Linked DNA regions of Robertmurraya sp. FSL R5-0851. Each later gene encodes a partner of the first gene's protein in a complex. Links are inferred from orthologs where the notes say so. Each region holds a gene or a part of one and is shown on either strand. Other genes may lie near its edges.

Evidence for each region.
Region 2: the proteins of smc (region 1) and MKX65_RS15895 are in contact, whole or in part, in a crystal structure (PDB 3ZGX), measured with the Bacillus subtilis proteins. The link is inferred for Robertmurraya sp. FSL R5-0851 from one-to-one orthologs.

The regions. Positions count from the first base shown.
Region 1 is NZ_JBBOOE010000001.1:1,554,595-1,563,484, forward strand. What follows is about bases 1-4,079. They hold smc (chromosome segregation protein SMC), read left to right. Parts: upstream 1-312; coding sequence 313-3,879; downstream 3,880-4,079. Other genes in these bases: rnc (ribonuclease III), read left to right, coding at 1-293; ftsY (signal recognition particle-docking protein FtsY), read left to right, coding at 3,894-4,079. Also shown: more of ftsY, read left to right, coding at 4,080-4,886; MKX65_RS08095 (putative DNA-binding protein), read left to right, coding at 5,016-5,333; ffh (signal recognition particle protein), read left to right, coding at 5,347-6,699; rpsP (30S ribosomal protein S16), read left to right, coding at 6,809-7,081; MKX65_RS08110 (KH domain-containing protein), read left to right, coding at 7,092-7,322; MKX65_RS08115 (YlqD family protein), read left to right, coding at 7,390-7,776; ribosome maturation factor RimM, read left to right, coding at 7,792-8,310; tRNA (guanosine(37)-N1)-methyltransferase TrmD, read left to right, coding at 8,307-8,890. UniProt on the Bacillus subtilis protein: Required for chromosome condensation and partitioning.
Region 2 is NZ_JBBOOE010000001.1:3,080,934-3,088,494, reverse strand. The notes cover bases 2,597-5,346. They hold MKX65_RS15895 (segregation/condensation protein A), read left to right. Parts: upstream 2,597-3,474; coding sequence 3,475-4,218; downstream 4,219-5,346. Other genes in these bases: MKX65_RS15885 (hypothetical protein), read left to right, coding at 4,939-5,346; scpB (SMC-Scp complex subunit ScpB), read left to right, coding at 4,227-4,814; MKX65_RS15900 (DUF309 domain-containing protein), read right to left, coding at 2,773-3,297; MKX65_RS15905 (GNAT family N-acetyltransferase), read left to right, coding at 2,597-2,751. Also shown: MKX65_RS15915 (spore germination protein), read left to right, coding at 1-609; lysA (diaminopimelate decarboxylase), read left to right, coding at 730-2,049; more of MKX65_RS15905, read left to right, coding at 2,398-2,596; more of MKX65_RS15885, read left to right, coding at 5,347-5,361; MKX65_RS15880 (YpuI family protein), read left to right, coding at 5,421-5,909; MKX65_RS15875 (Fe-Mn family superoxide dismutase), read left to right, coding at 6,015-6,911; MKX65_RS15870 (D-alanyl-D-alanine carboxypeptidase family protein), read left to right, coding at 7,012-7,561. UniProt on the Bacillus subtilis protein: Participates in chromosomal partition during cell division. May act via the formation of a condensin-like complex containing Smc and ScpB that pull DNA away from mid-cell into both cell halves.

The DNA.
Region 1 (8,890 bases):
CTAAAATTAACGAAGGTGCTTTTTCTCATGTGATGGATTTTAAAAGTCAGCTGCAAGAGCTTGTACAAAGAGATGGAATTGGTACAATCGAATACAAAATTTTACTAGAGCGAGGACCTGCCCATAATAGGGAGTTTGTCTCAAAGGTTTGTTTGAACAACGAAGAGCTTGGACAAGGTACAGGGAGATCAAAGAAAGAAGCGGAGCAGCATGCTGCACAAATGGCTTTAGAAAAGATCAAATCGCACCTTAATGGAGCAAAAGAACAGCTAGAAGAAAAACAACAGGAGTAGAGATAAAGGGGGAAAAGCTGTGTATCTCAAACGTTTGGATGTAGTCGGATTCAAGTCGTTTGCTGAGAGAATTGGGGTCGATTTTGTCCCGGGTGTCACAGCAGTGGTTGGTCCAAATGGAAGTGGAAAAAGTAATATCACTGATGCGATTCGTTGGGTGTTAGGAGAACAATCAGCGAAATCGCTTCGTGGGGCAAAGATGGAGGATATCATCTTTGCTGGTAGTGATTCACGAAAAGCATTAAATTTTGCTGAAGTAACATTGACGCTGGATAACGAAGATCAAGCATTACCGATTGAATACAATGAGGTAAGTGTCACTAGACGTGTGTATCGCTCTGGAGATAGTGAATTTCAAATCAATAAGCAAACATGCAGGCTAAAAGATATCGTTGATTTGTTTATGGACTCTGGATTAGGGAGAGAAGCGTTTTCGATCATTAGCCAAGGAAAAGTAGAAGAAATATTAAACAGCAAGGCCGAAGAAAGAAGAACGATCTTTGAAGAGGCTGCTGGTGTTCTAAAATACAAAAATCGTAAAAAGAAAGCAGAGTCAAAGCTAACAGAAACCCAAGATAACTTAAATCGTGTGAGTGATATCTTGCATGAATTAGAAACACAAGTAGAGCCACTTAAAATTCAAGCGTCGATTGCAAAGGATTTTCTTCAGCAAAAAGAAGAGCTTGAAAAGATAGAAGTTGCGGTAACGGTGCACGAAATTGAGGAGCTTCATGAAAAGTGGGAAAAGCTAACTAGACAGATTGAACAGCATAAAGAAGACGAAATAAAGCTGTCTACCGTTCTTCAATCAAAGGAAGCTAAGATTGTTGAAATGAGAGATCATATGGCTGCCCTCGATGAATCGATTACCGATTTACAGGACGTTCTACTGCGTGTAAGTGAGGAACTTGAAAAGGTTGAAGGCAGAAAAGAGGTTCTAAAAGAGAGAAAGAAAAATGCTACTCAAAACAAAGAGCAGCTTAGAAAAAGCATCGAGGAAGTTTCTCTTAAAATTCAAGAGTTAACCTCGCTTCAACTGGAGCAAGAGGAAAGCTATCAGCGTATGAATGATGAGGTATTATCTCTTAAAAAACTGCTAAAAGAAAAGCAGGAAGTTCTCGCTTCGTTTAGTGAGAATATGGAAGAGCGAATCGAGTCATTAAAAAGTGATTATATTGAAATTCTAAACAAACAAGCATCAAGTAAAAACGAACTTCAAAACACAGAAAAGCAGCTTGGACAGCAAGGTGTAAAAAACACAAGATTAGAAGCTGATAACGAAAAATATCTTCAAGAAAGACAGAGAATCTCAGCCCGTAAACAGGAAATTGAAGCGGGTATTGCTAGTGTTCAAAATAATCTTGAAGAACAGGTACATGTATTTAGAGAAGAGCAGAAAAAGCTTGAGAACTTGAAGAATAAGTACCAAAAGCAAGAAACACAGCTTTATCAAGCGTATCAATTTTTACAAAAAGCAAAGTCTAGAAAAGATATGCTAGAAGAGATGGAAGATGACTATTCTGGTTTTTTCCAAGGAGTAAAGGAAGTATTAAAGGCTAGAGATGGCAAGCTTTCTGGGATTGAAGGGGCTGTAGCAGAGCTTATCCAAGTTCCGAAATCTTATGAAGTGGCGATTGAGACTGCTTTAGGTGCTGCGATGCAGCATGTTGTCGTTGCGAATGAGGAGAACGGAAGAAAAGCGATTCTCTATTTAAAGCAAAACTCTTTTGGACGAGCAACTTTTCTGCCTCTTAGTGTCATTAGAGGGAAGAGTCTTTCCAGTAATCAGCTTCAGTCACTAAAAGGACATTCGTCATATGTAGGCGTAGCAAAGGATTTAATTGGGTTTGATCAAAAATATGAAGAAATATTTTCAAATCTTTTAGGTACGGTAGTCATTACGAAGGACTTAAAGGGTGCGAATGAACTTGCTAAGCTTCTACAGTATCGATGTCGATTTGTTACGACAGATGGAGATATCGTAAACCCAGGTGGTTCGATGACTGGTGGTGCAGTAAAGGCAAATACATCTTCGCTACTGAGCCGTAAAGGTGAGCTTGAAGAGCTTAAAGGTAGACTAGCGGGTATGGAAGCTCAAACACATGAGCTAGAAGCTCAGGTGAAGGAGCTTAAATCTTCTATTACAGTCCAAGAGCGAAAGCTTGAGGATATCCGAAAGCAAGGGGAAGATCTTCGCCTTCTCGAGCAATCAAAAAAAGGTGACCTTAGAGAAATTGAGCTTGAAGAAAAAAATATCAATGAAAAGCTAAAAATCTATGATCTCGATATGTCTCAATTTTTACAAGACCAACAGCAATTGTCTTCACGTAAAGTGGAGTTAAATGAATTGCTATCAACGTATGCTATGGAACTAGCTGAACTTGATAGGCAAATTCAAGCACTATCAGAAAAGAAATCTTTCCAAAATAGTTCAAAAGAATCAGTGGCCAATGAAATTGGGGAACTGAAGGTGAAGCTCGCAGCACTAATGGAGCAGCATCATGGGTTGTTCGAAAAGCTTGAAGCGACAAGAGCTTCTCTATTAGAACATTCGAAGAGACATGAAACGTATGAAGAGGATCTATCCTTGTTATCAACGGAGATGAACTCTAGTAGTTCAGGGGAACAGTTATTGGAACAAGAGGCTTCCAAAAAGCTACAAGATAAAAATGAAACGATCTCTATGATTTCCCAACGACGTGAAGAACGTTTGAAGCTTCACAGTACCTTGGAAGATTCTGAGCTTGAATTAAGAGAGCTATTAAGACAACATAAGGGTTTAACTCTTGCGCTTAAGGATGAAGAAGTAAAGCTAGGTCGTCTCGATGTGGAGTTAGAAAATAGACTTTCTCATCTCCGAGAAGAGTACCTGCTGTCATTTGAAGCGGCGAAAGAGGAGTATCCTCTTTTTTTACCGGTTGAGGAGGCTCGTAAAAAAGTAAAGCTGATTCGTCTTGCAATTGAAGAGCTCGGAGTAGTAAACATTGGTGCTATTGAAGAGTATGAGCGTGTCTCCGAACGTTACGAATTCTTACTCGAGCAGAAAAATGATCTGCAGGAAGCAAAAGATACATTATTCCAAGTCATCGATGAAATGGACGAAGAAATGAAGAAGCGATTTGAAAAAACCTTCTACGGAATTCGTTCACATTTTGAATTTGTTTTCCAAGCACTGTTTGGCGGTGGAAGAGCAGACTTGAAGTTAACGAACCCAGAGGACTTATTAAATACAGGGGTTGAAATCGTTGCACAACCACCAGGGAAAAAGCTCCAGAATTTAGGGCTTTTATCCGGTGGAGAGCGATCTCTTACAGCAATTGCTCTATTGTTCTCCATTTTAAAGGTTAGACCTGTACCATTTTGTATTCTCGACGAAGTAGAAGCTGCGTTAGATGAAGCCAATGTGTATCGTTTTAGTCAATATTTAAAACGATACAGTGCTGAAACGCAGTTTATCGTTATTACGCACCGAAAAGGCACAATGGAAGAAGCGGATGTGCTTTACGGGGTAACGATGCAGGAGTCGGGGGTTTCAAAGCTTGTTTCTGTTAGATTGGAAGAAACAAAAGAATTGATTGAAACGTAAAGGACGTGTGAGTTTTGAGTTTTTTTAAAAAGCTAAAAGAAAAAATTACAAAGCAAACGGATGCAGTAACTGAAAAGTTTAAGGATGGCTTAACGAAAACAAGAGACAATTTTTCGGGGAAAGTTAATGATCTTGTTGCTCGTTATCGGAAAGTCGACGAAGACTTTTTCGAGGAGCTTGAAGAGATCCTAATCGGCGCTGATGTAGGTTTTGATACCGTTATGGAACTCATCGATGAGCTGAAAATGGAAGTTAAGCGTAAAAACATTCAAGACCCAGCAGCTGTTCAGGCCGTTATCTCTGAGAAGCTTGTTGATATCTATAAGGGTGATGAGGAAGAAGAAGTTAATACGATTAATATCCAAGATGGCTTAACGGTTATTTTGTTTGTTGGAGTAAATGGTGTTGGAAAAACAACGACAATCGGAAAACTTGCACATAAATATAAAAATGAAGGCAAGAAAGTGTTGTTAGCTGCGGGAGACACCTTCCGTGCAGGGGCAATTGAACAGCTTGAGGTTTGGGGGGACAGAGTCGGAGTGGAAGTGATTAAGCAAAGTGCCGGCTCAGATCCTGCTGCGGTTATGTATGATGCCGTTCAAGCAGCCAAATCAAGAAATGCAGATATTCTATTGTGCGACACAGCTGGAAGACTTCAAAATAAAGTGAACCTGATGAAGGAGCTTGAGAAGGTAAAGCGAGTGATAGAACGGGAAATTCCTGGTGCCCCACATGAAGTATTACTTGTCCTTGATGCTACGACGGGTCAAAACGCGATGGTCCAAGCAAAAACGTTCAAAGAAGCGACAGATGTTAGCGGAATTGTTCTAACCAAGCTTGATGGAACAGCAAAGGGTGGAATTGTGTTAGCGATACGTAATGAGCTGAAAATTCCAGTGAAGTTTGTAGGTCTAGGTGAAAAAATGGACGACCTCCAACAATTCGATGCCGAACAATACGTGTATGGATTGTTTGCAGACTTAGTAGATCTAGAAGTACAAGAGTAAACGAGAGAAGTCCGGGATAAAAATACCCGGGCTTTTTTGTTGAGACACGTGGTCTATCTTGACATTAAACGTCTCTCTGTGTAAACTAAAGTATGTAAAGGCTTTTCACTTAACAAAGGGGGATGAGCGATGCTGGAGAAAACAAATAGGATGAATTATTTGTATGACTTTTATCAGTCATTACTTACTCCTAAGCAGCAAAGCTATATGTCCCTGTATTATTTGGACGACTATTCGCTAGGCGAAATTGCTGAAGAGTACCATGTCAGCCGACAAGCGGTCTATGATAATATTAAACGAACAGAAGCGATGCTTGAGGAATACGAGGAAAAGCTATTATTATTCCATAAATTTCAGGAGCGCAACAAGCTGCTAGTACAGCTAAAGGGTTCTTTATCAGACGACACACTGCTAGAGCTAGTTGCACAGCTTGAGAAATTAGACTAGGAGGCGGCCTAAGATGGCATTTGAAGGATTAGCCGACCGACTGCAAAATACGATCCAAAAAATTCGCGGCAAAGGGAAAGTCAATGAGGCCGATGTTAAAGAAATGATGCGCGAGGTGCGCTTAGCCCTTTTAGAGGCGGACGTTAACTTTAAGGTTGTTAAAGAGTTCGTCAAAAAAGTAAGCGAGCGTGCTGTTGGTCAGGAAGTCATGCAAAGCTTAACACCTGGACAACAGGTCATTAAAGTGGTTAAAGAAGAACTGACAACCTTGATGGGCGGTGAGCAAAGCAAAATTGCTGTCTCTAATCGCCCGCCAACCGTTATTATGATGGTTGGATTGCAAGGGGCAGGGAAAACGACAACCACGGGGAAGCTTGCCAACCTGATTCGAAAAAAATATAACCGCAACCCATTGTTAGTTGCGGCTGATATTTATCGTCCTGCTGCCATTAAGCAGCTAGAGACGCTTGGAAAGCAGCTCAGCATGCCGGTATTTTCACTTGGAGACCAAGTAAGTCCGGTTGAAATAGCGAAACAAGCGATTCAAAAGGCGAAAGAGGACCATCATGACTACGTTCTAATTGACACAGCTGGTCGTTTGCACGTCGATGAAGCCCTTATGGGAGAATTAAAAGATATTAAAGAACTCGCAAATCCTGATGAAATCTTTCTTGTTGTCGATGCGATGACTGGTCAAGACGCAGTAAATGTAGCTTCAAGCTTTAATGAACAGCTTGGGCTTACAGGGGTCGTCTTAACGAAGCTCGACGGAGACACTCGAGGAGGAGCCGCCCTCTCAATCCGTTCCGTAACGAATACGCCGATTAAATTTATCGGTTTAGGAGAGAAAATGGATGCGATTGAGCCGTTCCATCCAGAACGAATGGCTTCAAGAATCCTCGGAATGGGCGATGTTTTAACGTTAATCGAAAAAGCTCAGGCCAATGTCGATGAAGCGAAGGCAAAAGAACTTGAACAAAAAATGCGTACAGCTTCGTTTACATTTGATGACTTTTTAGATCAGCTTGGACAAGTTCGTAATATGGGACCTCTTGATGAACTATTAAAGATGATGCCTGGTGCGAACAAAATTAAAGGCCTGAATAATCTGCAAATCGATGAAAAGCAAATTTCTCATGTAGAAGCGATCATCCAGTCTATGACAAAGGAAGAAAAAACTCATCCAGAAATCATTAATGCTGGTCGCAGAAAGCGGATTGCAAAGGGAAGTGGAACTTCAGTACCTGAAGTAAACCGTCTTTTAAAGCAATTTGAAGACATGAAGAAAATGATGAAGCAGATGTCGGGTATGCAGGGCAAGGCTAAGAAAAAGGGCGGATTTAAGCTTCCGTTTAACCCTTTTTGACGCCGAAATTACAGGAAAATAATAGTGACAAGAAAAAAGACTTTACAAACTAAAAAACAATTGATATTATACTATCTTGTGTGAAACTATTCGGAGGTGCTTATTTAAAATGGCAGTTAAAATTCGTTTAAAGCGTATGGGAGCAAAAAAATCTCCTTTTTATCGTATTGTAGTAGCAGATTCTCGTTCACCACGTGATGGACGTTTCATTGAAACAGTTGGAACTTACAATCCAGTTGCTGAGCCAGCAATCGTTGAAATCAACGAAGACTTAGCTTTAAAATGGTTAAAAGACGGCGCTAAGCCATCTGACACAGTTCGTAACTTGTTCTCAAAACAAGGCCTTATGGAAAAATTCCATAACGCAAAATTAAGCAAGTAATCTGCATATAATGAAAGAGCTCATCGAAACCATTGTCAAGGCACTTGTTGATCTTCCAGACGAAGTTCGTGTAACTGAGCTAGAAGAATCGGATAAAATAACTTTTCAACTAGCTGTTCACAAAACAGATATGGGGAAAGTAATCGGAAAACAAGGCCGTGTTGCAAAAGCTATTCGAACTGTTGTCTATTCAGCAGGAGCATCACAGCAGAAGAAAGTCTACCTAGAAATTATTGAATAAATGCTACTGAAGAAGGAGGGGACAACCCTCCTTTTTTCGTAGTTATTTCTGAAGGGAGATGTGGTCCGTGAACATTCTTCAAACCGTCGTGGTAAAGCAAGTATTAACGGAAACTAGCAAACAAGTATTGCTAAGCAAGTTTGAACTTGAGAAAAGCCAACTTCAGAAGGAATCAGAACAGCTTCGCTTTGAAATGAGAAAGCTTGAAAAAGCAAAGAAAATGACCGTTAACTCATTTAAGAATCGTTTCGAAAATGAGATTCATACTAGATTAGAAAAGATTAAGCTGCTTGATTTTAAAATAGAACAATTACATATGCTACCTTTAGGAAGCGAATTAAAGGAAAAGGAATGCCAAGCGATCGTGGAAGTGAATGTAGGTGACGCTTGGGAGGTTATTCAGACTGAAAAAACGATTATCATCAAGGACGGAGTCGTTGATGAAATTCGGTAGTTTGAGGTGAAGATGATGGAAAAATGGTTTAATGTCGGAAAGATTGTGAATACGCATGGTATCAAAGGGGAAGTTCGAGTGGTTTCGCAGACTGACTTTGCTGATGAACGGTATAAGCCAGGGAATCACTTGTATTTGTTTATGCCTAACTCAAAGGATCCAATGAAGCTGACGGTTGAATCTCACCGGAAGCATAAATCATTTGATTTATTAACCTTTAATGGGTACCCAAATGTGAATGATGTGGAGCCGATGAAGGGTGGAATTCTGAAAATCACAGAAGAACAACAAGGTGAGTTGGAGGAAAATGAATTTTACTTTCACCAAATTATTGGCTGTCTTGTGTTCACCACGCATGGGGAAGAAATTGGAAAGATCCGTGAGATCTTAACACCTGGAGCGAATGATGTATGGGTCGTAAAGGGAAAGGGTGGAAAGGATATTCTCATTCCTTATATCGAGCAGATTGTGAAGAAGGTTGATGTGAAGGAAAAGATCGTTTTAATTGAGCCTATGGAAGGTCTGCTATCATGATGAATATTGATGTACTAACCCTGTTTCCTGAGATGTTCCATGGGGTGTTCGGACAATCGATCTTAAAAAAAGCGGCTGAACAGCAGGCTGCCCGGTACAATATTGTCAACTTTAGAGAATTTGCTGATAATAAACACCAGACGGTGGATGATTACCCTTATGGTGGGGGAGCGGGAATGGTCTTGAAGCCGCAACCCATTTTTGATGCGGTAAAGAGCTGTCAAGAACATGCCAAAACGACGAAACCCCCACGAGTGGTGTTGCTCTGTCCACAAGGTGAACGTTATAACCAGAAGAAGGCGGAAGAGCTATCCAAGGAAGAACATATAATCTTTGTTTGCGGCCATTACGAGGGTTATGATGAGCGAATCAGGCAGCATGTAGTGACAGATGAGATCTCGATTGGTGATTTCGTGTTAACGGGTGGAGAGCTCGGTGCTATGGTTATTATTGATAGTGTGGTTCGTCTGCTTCCGAATGTATTAGGGAAAGAGGAGTCTCATTTGCAAGATTCTTTTAGCACAGGTTTATTAGAGCATCCCCATTATACGAGACCAGCCGATTTTCGTGGGTTAAAGGT
Region 2 (7,561 bases), 1.5 Mb from region 1 along the record:
TGGACGCGCTTGCTTGGTGTATTAGCATCCTTGTTCGTACTTCCTTTATGGTTTTTATTTGTTTTAGAGCCTGAATTATTACCCAAGGCTCTTAAATTTATTGGTCCTAACAAAACCACAAATATTCCAACAGTCGTTCAATTGTTTTTGGCCGATTTCGGTATCTTGTTTTTACGACTGGCTGCTATTCATACCCCAACTCCGTTGGCAACTTCAATGGGCTTAGTGGCCGCCGTGCTCATTGGTGAAATTGCCATTAATGTGGGCTTATTTGTCCCAGAAGTGATATTGTACGTAGCGGTATCGGCAGTTGGAACTTTTACCACTCCAAGTTATGAACTTGGAATTGCAAATAACCTTATGAAGCTTTTCTTGTTAATTGTTGTAGCGATATTTAAACTACCAGGTTTTGTAATAGGAGTAACAGCCTATATTCTATATTTAACTAGTATTCGATCCTTGAACAGTCCCTATATGTGGCCGTTCATGCCGTTCCATCCTAAAGCCTTTCTTGAAGTACTTTTCCGTAGATCGGTTCCGGGGACAAAACTTAGACCAAGCATTGTGCAGCCTAGAGATCGTTACAGACAAAAAACAAAAGGGAGTTAAATGGGAATATTGCGAATTTACTATATCTATGGTAAAGTAATGTTTAATTTCAAACTGGTTTAATTAACAAATAGACAGCCTGGCTGTCTATTTGTGTATCCATAGAAGTGAGGGGAAGAAATGTTTTTTCATGGTTCATCAAAGATAAATGAAAGAGGCCACTTAGAAATTGGTGGAGTCGATACGACAGACCTTGTAAAAGAGTTCGGAACACCATTGTATGTTTATGATGTATCATTAATTCGTGAGCGGGCGAGAGGTTTTAAACAAACCTTTGACCAACTGGGTATTAAAGCTCAAGTTGCTTACGCTAGCAAAGCATTTTCCACGATTGCAATGATTCAACTTGCTGAAGAAGAGGGGCTTTCTTTGGACGTTGTTTCTGGGGGAGAGCTTTATACGGCAATAGCTGCTGAATTCCCAGTGGAGCGAATTCATTTTCATGGAAACAACAAAAGTCGTGAAGAACTTGAAATGGCATTAAACTATCAAATCGGCTGTATTGTTGTTGATAACTTTTATGAACTAGAATTATTAGATACGATCTGTGCGGAGAGAAATCAATCCGTCTCTATTTTGCTTCGAGTCACACCAGGGATTGAAGCACATACACATGACTATATTCTTACGGGCCAAGAAGACTCGAAATTTGGTTTTGATCTGCAAAATGGACAAGCGGCAGAGGCACTACAAAAGGCTATGAATTCAGAGTCCTTAGACCTGCTTGGTGTACACTGTCATATCGGTTCACAAATATTTGAAACAACTGGATTTTTGTTAGCAGCTAGAAAAATATTTTCTAAGCTTCATGAGTGGAAAGAAACGTATTCTTTTGAATCAAAGGTATTAAATTTAGGTGGCGGATTCGGCATTCGTTATACGAGTGAAGACGAGCCCATTCCTGCCTCCCAATACGTAAAAGAAATTATCGAAGAAGTAAAGAAACAGGCCTCGGCGTTCTCTATGTCTATGCCAGAAATTTGGATTGAACCAGGTCGTTCCCTTGTAGGTGATGCGGGGACTACTCTTTATAAAATTGGTTCAAAAAAGGATGTTCCCAATGTTCGTAAATATATAGCCGTAGATGGTGGGATGAGTGATAATATTCGTCCAGCATTGTATGAAGCAAAATATGAAGCGATCCTTGCGAACAAACCACTTCAGCCAATCGAAGAGACGGTTTCTATTGCAGGAAAATGCTGTGAATCAGGAGATATGCTTATTTGGGATTTACCGTTACAGAAGACGGACAGTGACGATATTCTAGCCGTTTTCTGTACCGGTGCTTACGGTTATTCGATGGCAAACAACTACAATCGTATTCCAAGGCCACCAGTGGTCTTTGTTGAAAATGGGAAAGCGGTATTAGTGGTTCGTCGGGAGACGTTTGAAGACATTGTTAAACAAGATTTGCCATTTGTTCAGCGAGTAAAAAGCTAATCTAGAGAGCTGTCGCGATTGTGACAGCTTTTTACATTACATAGATCTTTTGGAGGTATTTGTGAAAAAGAATAATGCGCTTTTATTTATTTTCATTTTACTTATTTCGCTCATATGGGGCGCGTATTATTGGTTATTCTTATCACCAGGGCTGTAAAGAAAAAAGCTTATATTATGATACAAAAGTTGTTGAATCTGAAAATACATTGAAGAAATGTAGAGAATCTTGTATGATAATATCGTATTGAGGAATATACATTGAAACAAAAAGAAATAATTGACATATAATACAAATGTATTTAAAGGAAATTTAACTCCTTAAAAGCTCAGGATATTGAGGGATCACTTATGTTAATTCGCTACAAAAAAGCTTTTGAAAAAATTGCGATGGGCTTGCTGTCATTTATGCCTAACGAAAAAGACCTGAAAAAGCTACAGCAAACAATGAAACAGTATGACCAATCCGAGGACTGGCAATTGTTTCTTTGGAAAGAAGAAGATATTATTGGTTTAGTTGGGGTAACGAAAGTGTCAGAGGACATGCTAGAAATTCAACATATTTCAGTGAATCCTTCGCATCGGCATCAAGGAATTGGAAAAACGATGATAAAGGCATTAAAAGAGTTTTTCCCTGGAAAAGAGATACGAGCGAATGAAGAAACATCAGCTTTCTTTGAAAAATGCGACTCTCTTTTATCATAAATAGAAAAAGGAAACAGTGATTTAGTCACTGCTTCCTTTTTTTTGTTTTAATGCGTGTAATCTGTTCTGGATAACCTCTGAACGATCTCTCATCGAGTGTCGATGAATAATTTCACTTTTTGTTAGATTGCTATCCACACCCCATATGAGACCAGCTTTTTCGGCTTGACGTTTGCACGCACTTAATAAGGAGGCATCATTTATAGGGAGATTCATGCTTTTGTATGGAAGTGTATGCTCAATCTCTTCTTTTTTTCTTAAGATGGCTCCAATTAATTTATCCTCATCAATACCATATTCTTTGATGGACTGTTTATGGATGGTTAGTAACCATAATGCTTTTTGTATCGTACGCAAAGCTCCAGCGAAATTTCCACGACGGTGATGATATTGACTGACAGCCAGCTGAATCCAGCCAACTAAAATGGATTCCTTATTACCCGCATCTACATTCTTCCAGTGTTCCTCAAGAATTTCGTGACATTCAAAATAATCTCTGTCACTATGAAAATGCACTAAGTAATCAATGAAATCTGTTGTAAACATAGATACGCTCCTTTCTTACTTAATTTTACCATGATTTCTATCTATACGCTTTTTACGTTGTTTCATACATGAAGAAATAGGCACAAACTTTCAGAAAGAATCTTGGATTAACGCAATCTTTCCTCTATACTAAGTATAGTTATTTTAAGAAATTAAGAAAGAAATTTTGGTGGGAATATGCACTATAATGTGAAGATCGATGCATTTGAGGGACCGTTAGATTTATTACTACACCTCATTAATCGACTAGAAATTGATATTTATGATATACCGGTAGCACAAATTACAGAGCAATATTTACTATATATCCACACTATGAAGGAGCTACAGCTAGATGTAGCAAGTGAATATTTGGTCATGGCAGCCACTTTGCTAGCCATTAAAAGTAAGATGTTACTTCCAAAACATGAAGAAGAGCTTGAAGATGATATGGAATTTGGTTACGAAGAAGACCCGAGAGAAGAATTAATTGAAAAACTAATGGAATATAAAAAATATAAAGAAGCAGCTGACGATTTAAAGGCTTTAGAGCAGGAAAGAGGGCTAATGTTCACGAAGCCCCCTAGCGATCTTTCGGATTATTCGAAAGAGGAGGAAGTAGATAGACGACATCTAGACGTGTCGTTGTACGATATGCTGGGTGCTTTTCAGAAGCTGTTGAGAAGAAAAAGGCTACAAAAGCCGTTGTCTACAAAGATTGCAAGACAAGAAATTCCTATAGAAAAACGAATGGATGAAATCATGGGGAAGCTACGAAAGGTGAAAGGAAGAATTAGCTTTTATGATTTATTCCCCATCCAGGAGAAGGATCATATTGTCGTAACTTTTCTTTCCATTCTAGAGCTAATGAAAAGGAAAGAAATATTTGTAGAGCAAGAAAGCAATTTCTCTGAGATTTTTGTCATTGCGAAGGGAGTATAACATTGTCATTGGATATTATTAATTGGAATGGAATTGTGGAAAGTCTTCTGTTTGCAGCAGGGGATGAGGGCTTAACCATTAAGCAAATTGCAACGGTTCTTGAAATCGAAGAGGTCGAAGCAGAGCGAATTGTTAGGGAGTTAATGAACGAGCTTTCAAAAAATGAAAACCGAGGAATAGCCGTCGTTCAACTGGCTGGTACCTATCAGCTCGCAACAAAGAAAGAGAATTCTATTTACTTAAAGAAGCTGGTTGAATCACCAAATACATCAACACTCTCACAGGCTGCGTTAGAGACGCTAGCTATTATCGCTTATAAACAGCCGATCACTCGAGCAGAAATAGAAGAAATTAGAGGGGTAAAGACCGAGCGGCCATTACAAACATTGGTTGGAAAAGTGTTGGTAAAAGAAGTTGGGCGAGCGGAAGGAACTGGCAGGGCCATCCTTTATGGTACCACAAAAGAATTCTTAGATTATTTTGGTCTCAGGAGTTTAGAGGAACTGCCTCCATTGCCGGAGAAAGTGGATGATGAGTTTGTTCAAGAAGAAGCAGACTTGTTTTTTGAAAAGTTTCAAGAAAATCTGGAATCATAAGTTTTCTTACGCATATATTCATTATTTGTGATAAAATATAATTAATTTTCAGGGAAATGCTTCTATTTAGGGGCATTTTTAACACAATTTGCACCTGCCTCATCCGGAGGTAAGAAAGGGATGTATGAACGTGTTAATTAAAAGCTGTGTAGGGTATGAGCTGGAAAAAGAAAAATCTAACACTTCGGAGGATTTTTTCAACCGAAGCGAAGTAACTTTTATAGAAGAGAATACGGAGAAAACGCTAGCTGTTCTTTATGTTCGATTTTTTGAGGAGAAGTTGAATGAGTTCACTCCATTTTCAGCCAATCCAATCTTTCAAGAGGCTGGGCTAGAAGTTCATTTAATGGATATAGTTGCTCTAGTATTATTAATTAAAAATCCAGGTTTTAGACATCGAAAAAGAGTGTATATCAATAACCAGAATGAATTTGCTGCTTATTTTCAAGACATTGATTTTGAAAAGATTATTAAAGTTGTTAAAAAGGTAAAAAGTAATCAGGCTTGCCAGCTTGACTCTCTGTTGGAATTTACGGTGCAAGCATAAAATTAGTTATCCAATAAACCAAACATTCAGAGTTATTACAAAGGGCAGGGGTGTAGACAGTGGGTAATTCAATGGTGAAAGTTCAAATAATGGACGTAAAGTCTTTTTTAACAAATACAGTATCTGGATTAGAGTCTTTCTTAAACAGTACAACAATTGATGGATTATTGTCAGAAAAACAAGGTGACAAAGAATACTATAAACGAATCTTAGGTAATTTAAGAAAGCTGCTTGTATATTGTGAAGAGGGATTGGATGCTTGTTCTGTGATTTTACAGTCAGAATCTTTTCCAAAAGGAGCAGCAGAAAAGACGCTTTATGGTATTTATCATAAATGTATTGAAGAATTTTTTTCACCAAAAAATGATGTATGGTATGAAGATAGCCGATCCGCTTATACGGGTAAAAACTCAATAAAATTTCAAGAGGACGTTCCTGAAAGTGTTCTTCAACTGCTAAAAGGTTTTGAAGGAGATTTCCAGAAGATCCGTGAAGAGCTGGAGTACTACGAAACAGATTATCGAACAAAAATGGCACAATCGAAATAACGACCAATCGGTCGTTATTTTTTTGTGCTTTTATTCTTTATGGTGTCAACCAGGCCTCTCCCTCATATGCTTTAAGGTAAACCCATTTGTTCTGAGGTGATGATAATGAATCGATTTGAACAGTATGTTAAGGAAGTTATAAGCTACAACGAAGAGCTTAAACGTTTCTTAGAGCAGGAACATGTCCCAGAAGAAGATGGATTATGGAGTAAGTTGGATCATTTTAGTGAGATTATGAATCATATTTCAAGGAGTGGAGACTTAACTCAGGAAGAATTTACGACTGTCCAAGAAAAGGTAGAAGAATTACATGACGAAATGGAGGCATATTTTTCAAAGAGGCAACAGATAGGGTCCATTTATATACAGGAGCCTGCTGTAAAAGCAGGGGAGCATGTTTTGCCCAAACTACCTTACAGTTATGATGCATTAGAACCTTATATTTCTGAGAAAATTATGGAATTACATCATAGTAAGCATCATCAATCCTATGTTGATGGATTGAATAATGCGGAGATCAAACTTAAGGAAGCACGAGAAAAGGGTGATTATTCGTTAGTAAAACATTGGTCAAGAGAGCTGGCTTTCCATGGATCAGGACATTACTTACACTCTCTCTTTTGGGAAACGATGAAGCCGAATGGTGGGGGGCAGCCGACAGGAAAACTGCTTGAGGAGATCAACAAATATTTTGGCCATTTTAATGCTTTTAAAAAGCATTTTACTGAAGCTGCAAAAGCAGTAGAAGGAAGCGGATGGGCTATTTTAGTTTGGTCACCAAGATCACGTCATCTAGAAATTCTTCAATCAGAAAAACATATGAATTTGACGCAATGGGATACGATTCCACTTTTGCCGTTAGATGTATGGGAACATGCCTATTATTTACAATATAACAATAATCGCGCGGATTACGTCTCTAATTGGTGGAACGTAGTGAATTGGAGAAAAGTCGAGGAAAGACTTTCACAAGCATCACAAATAAAATGGAAACTATTGTAAACGGAAGAGTCCACCGCTTTGCTTGTGGACTCTTTTTGGCATATTCATTTTTATCAAGCATAAACTTGTACAAACATAATTAGGAGACGAGGGTTGAAGAATGGCTAGAAGTAAAAAGGTATTTGTGTTAATAATAATCACCTTTTTGATTCTTTTTCATATTCCAGTGAGTGCTAACACCAATATCAATGTTAGCTCACAATATGCAGTTTTGATTGAACAAAGCTCAGGAAGAGTATTATTTGAAAAAGGTGCACATGAAAAAAGGCGAATCGCAAGTATCACTAAGATTATGACGGCTGTCCTTGCCATCGAGTCAGGAAAACTAAATGAGATGGTAAAAGTCAGTAAAAATGCGACTAGAGCAGAAGGATCTTCCTTATATCTAAAGGAAAACGAAGAAATCAAGCTAGAAGATTTAGTGTACGGCTTAATGCTTCGTTCTGGCAATGACGCGGCGGTTGCGATTGCTGAGTATATCGGAGGCAGTGTAGAGGGGTTTGCGTTCTTAATGAATCAAAAGGCAGATGAGATCGGAATGTTACATTCTCATTTTACCAATCCACATGGCTTAGATGATTCAAATAATCATTATTCCACAGCATATGACATGGCTGTATTAACAAGATATGCAATGATGAACGATACTT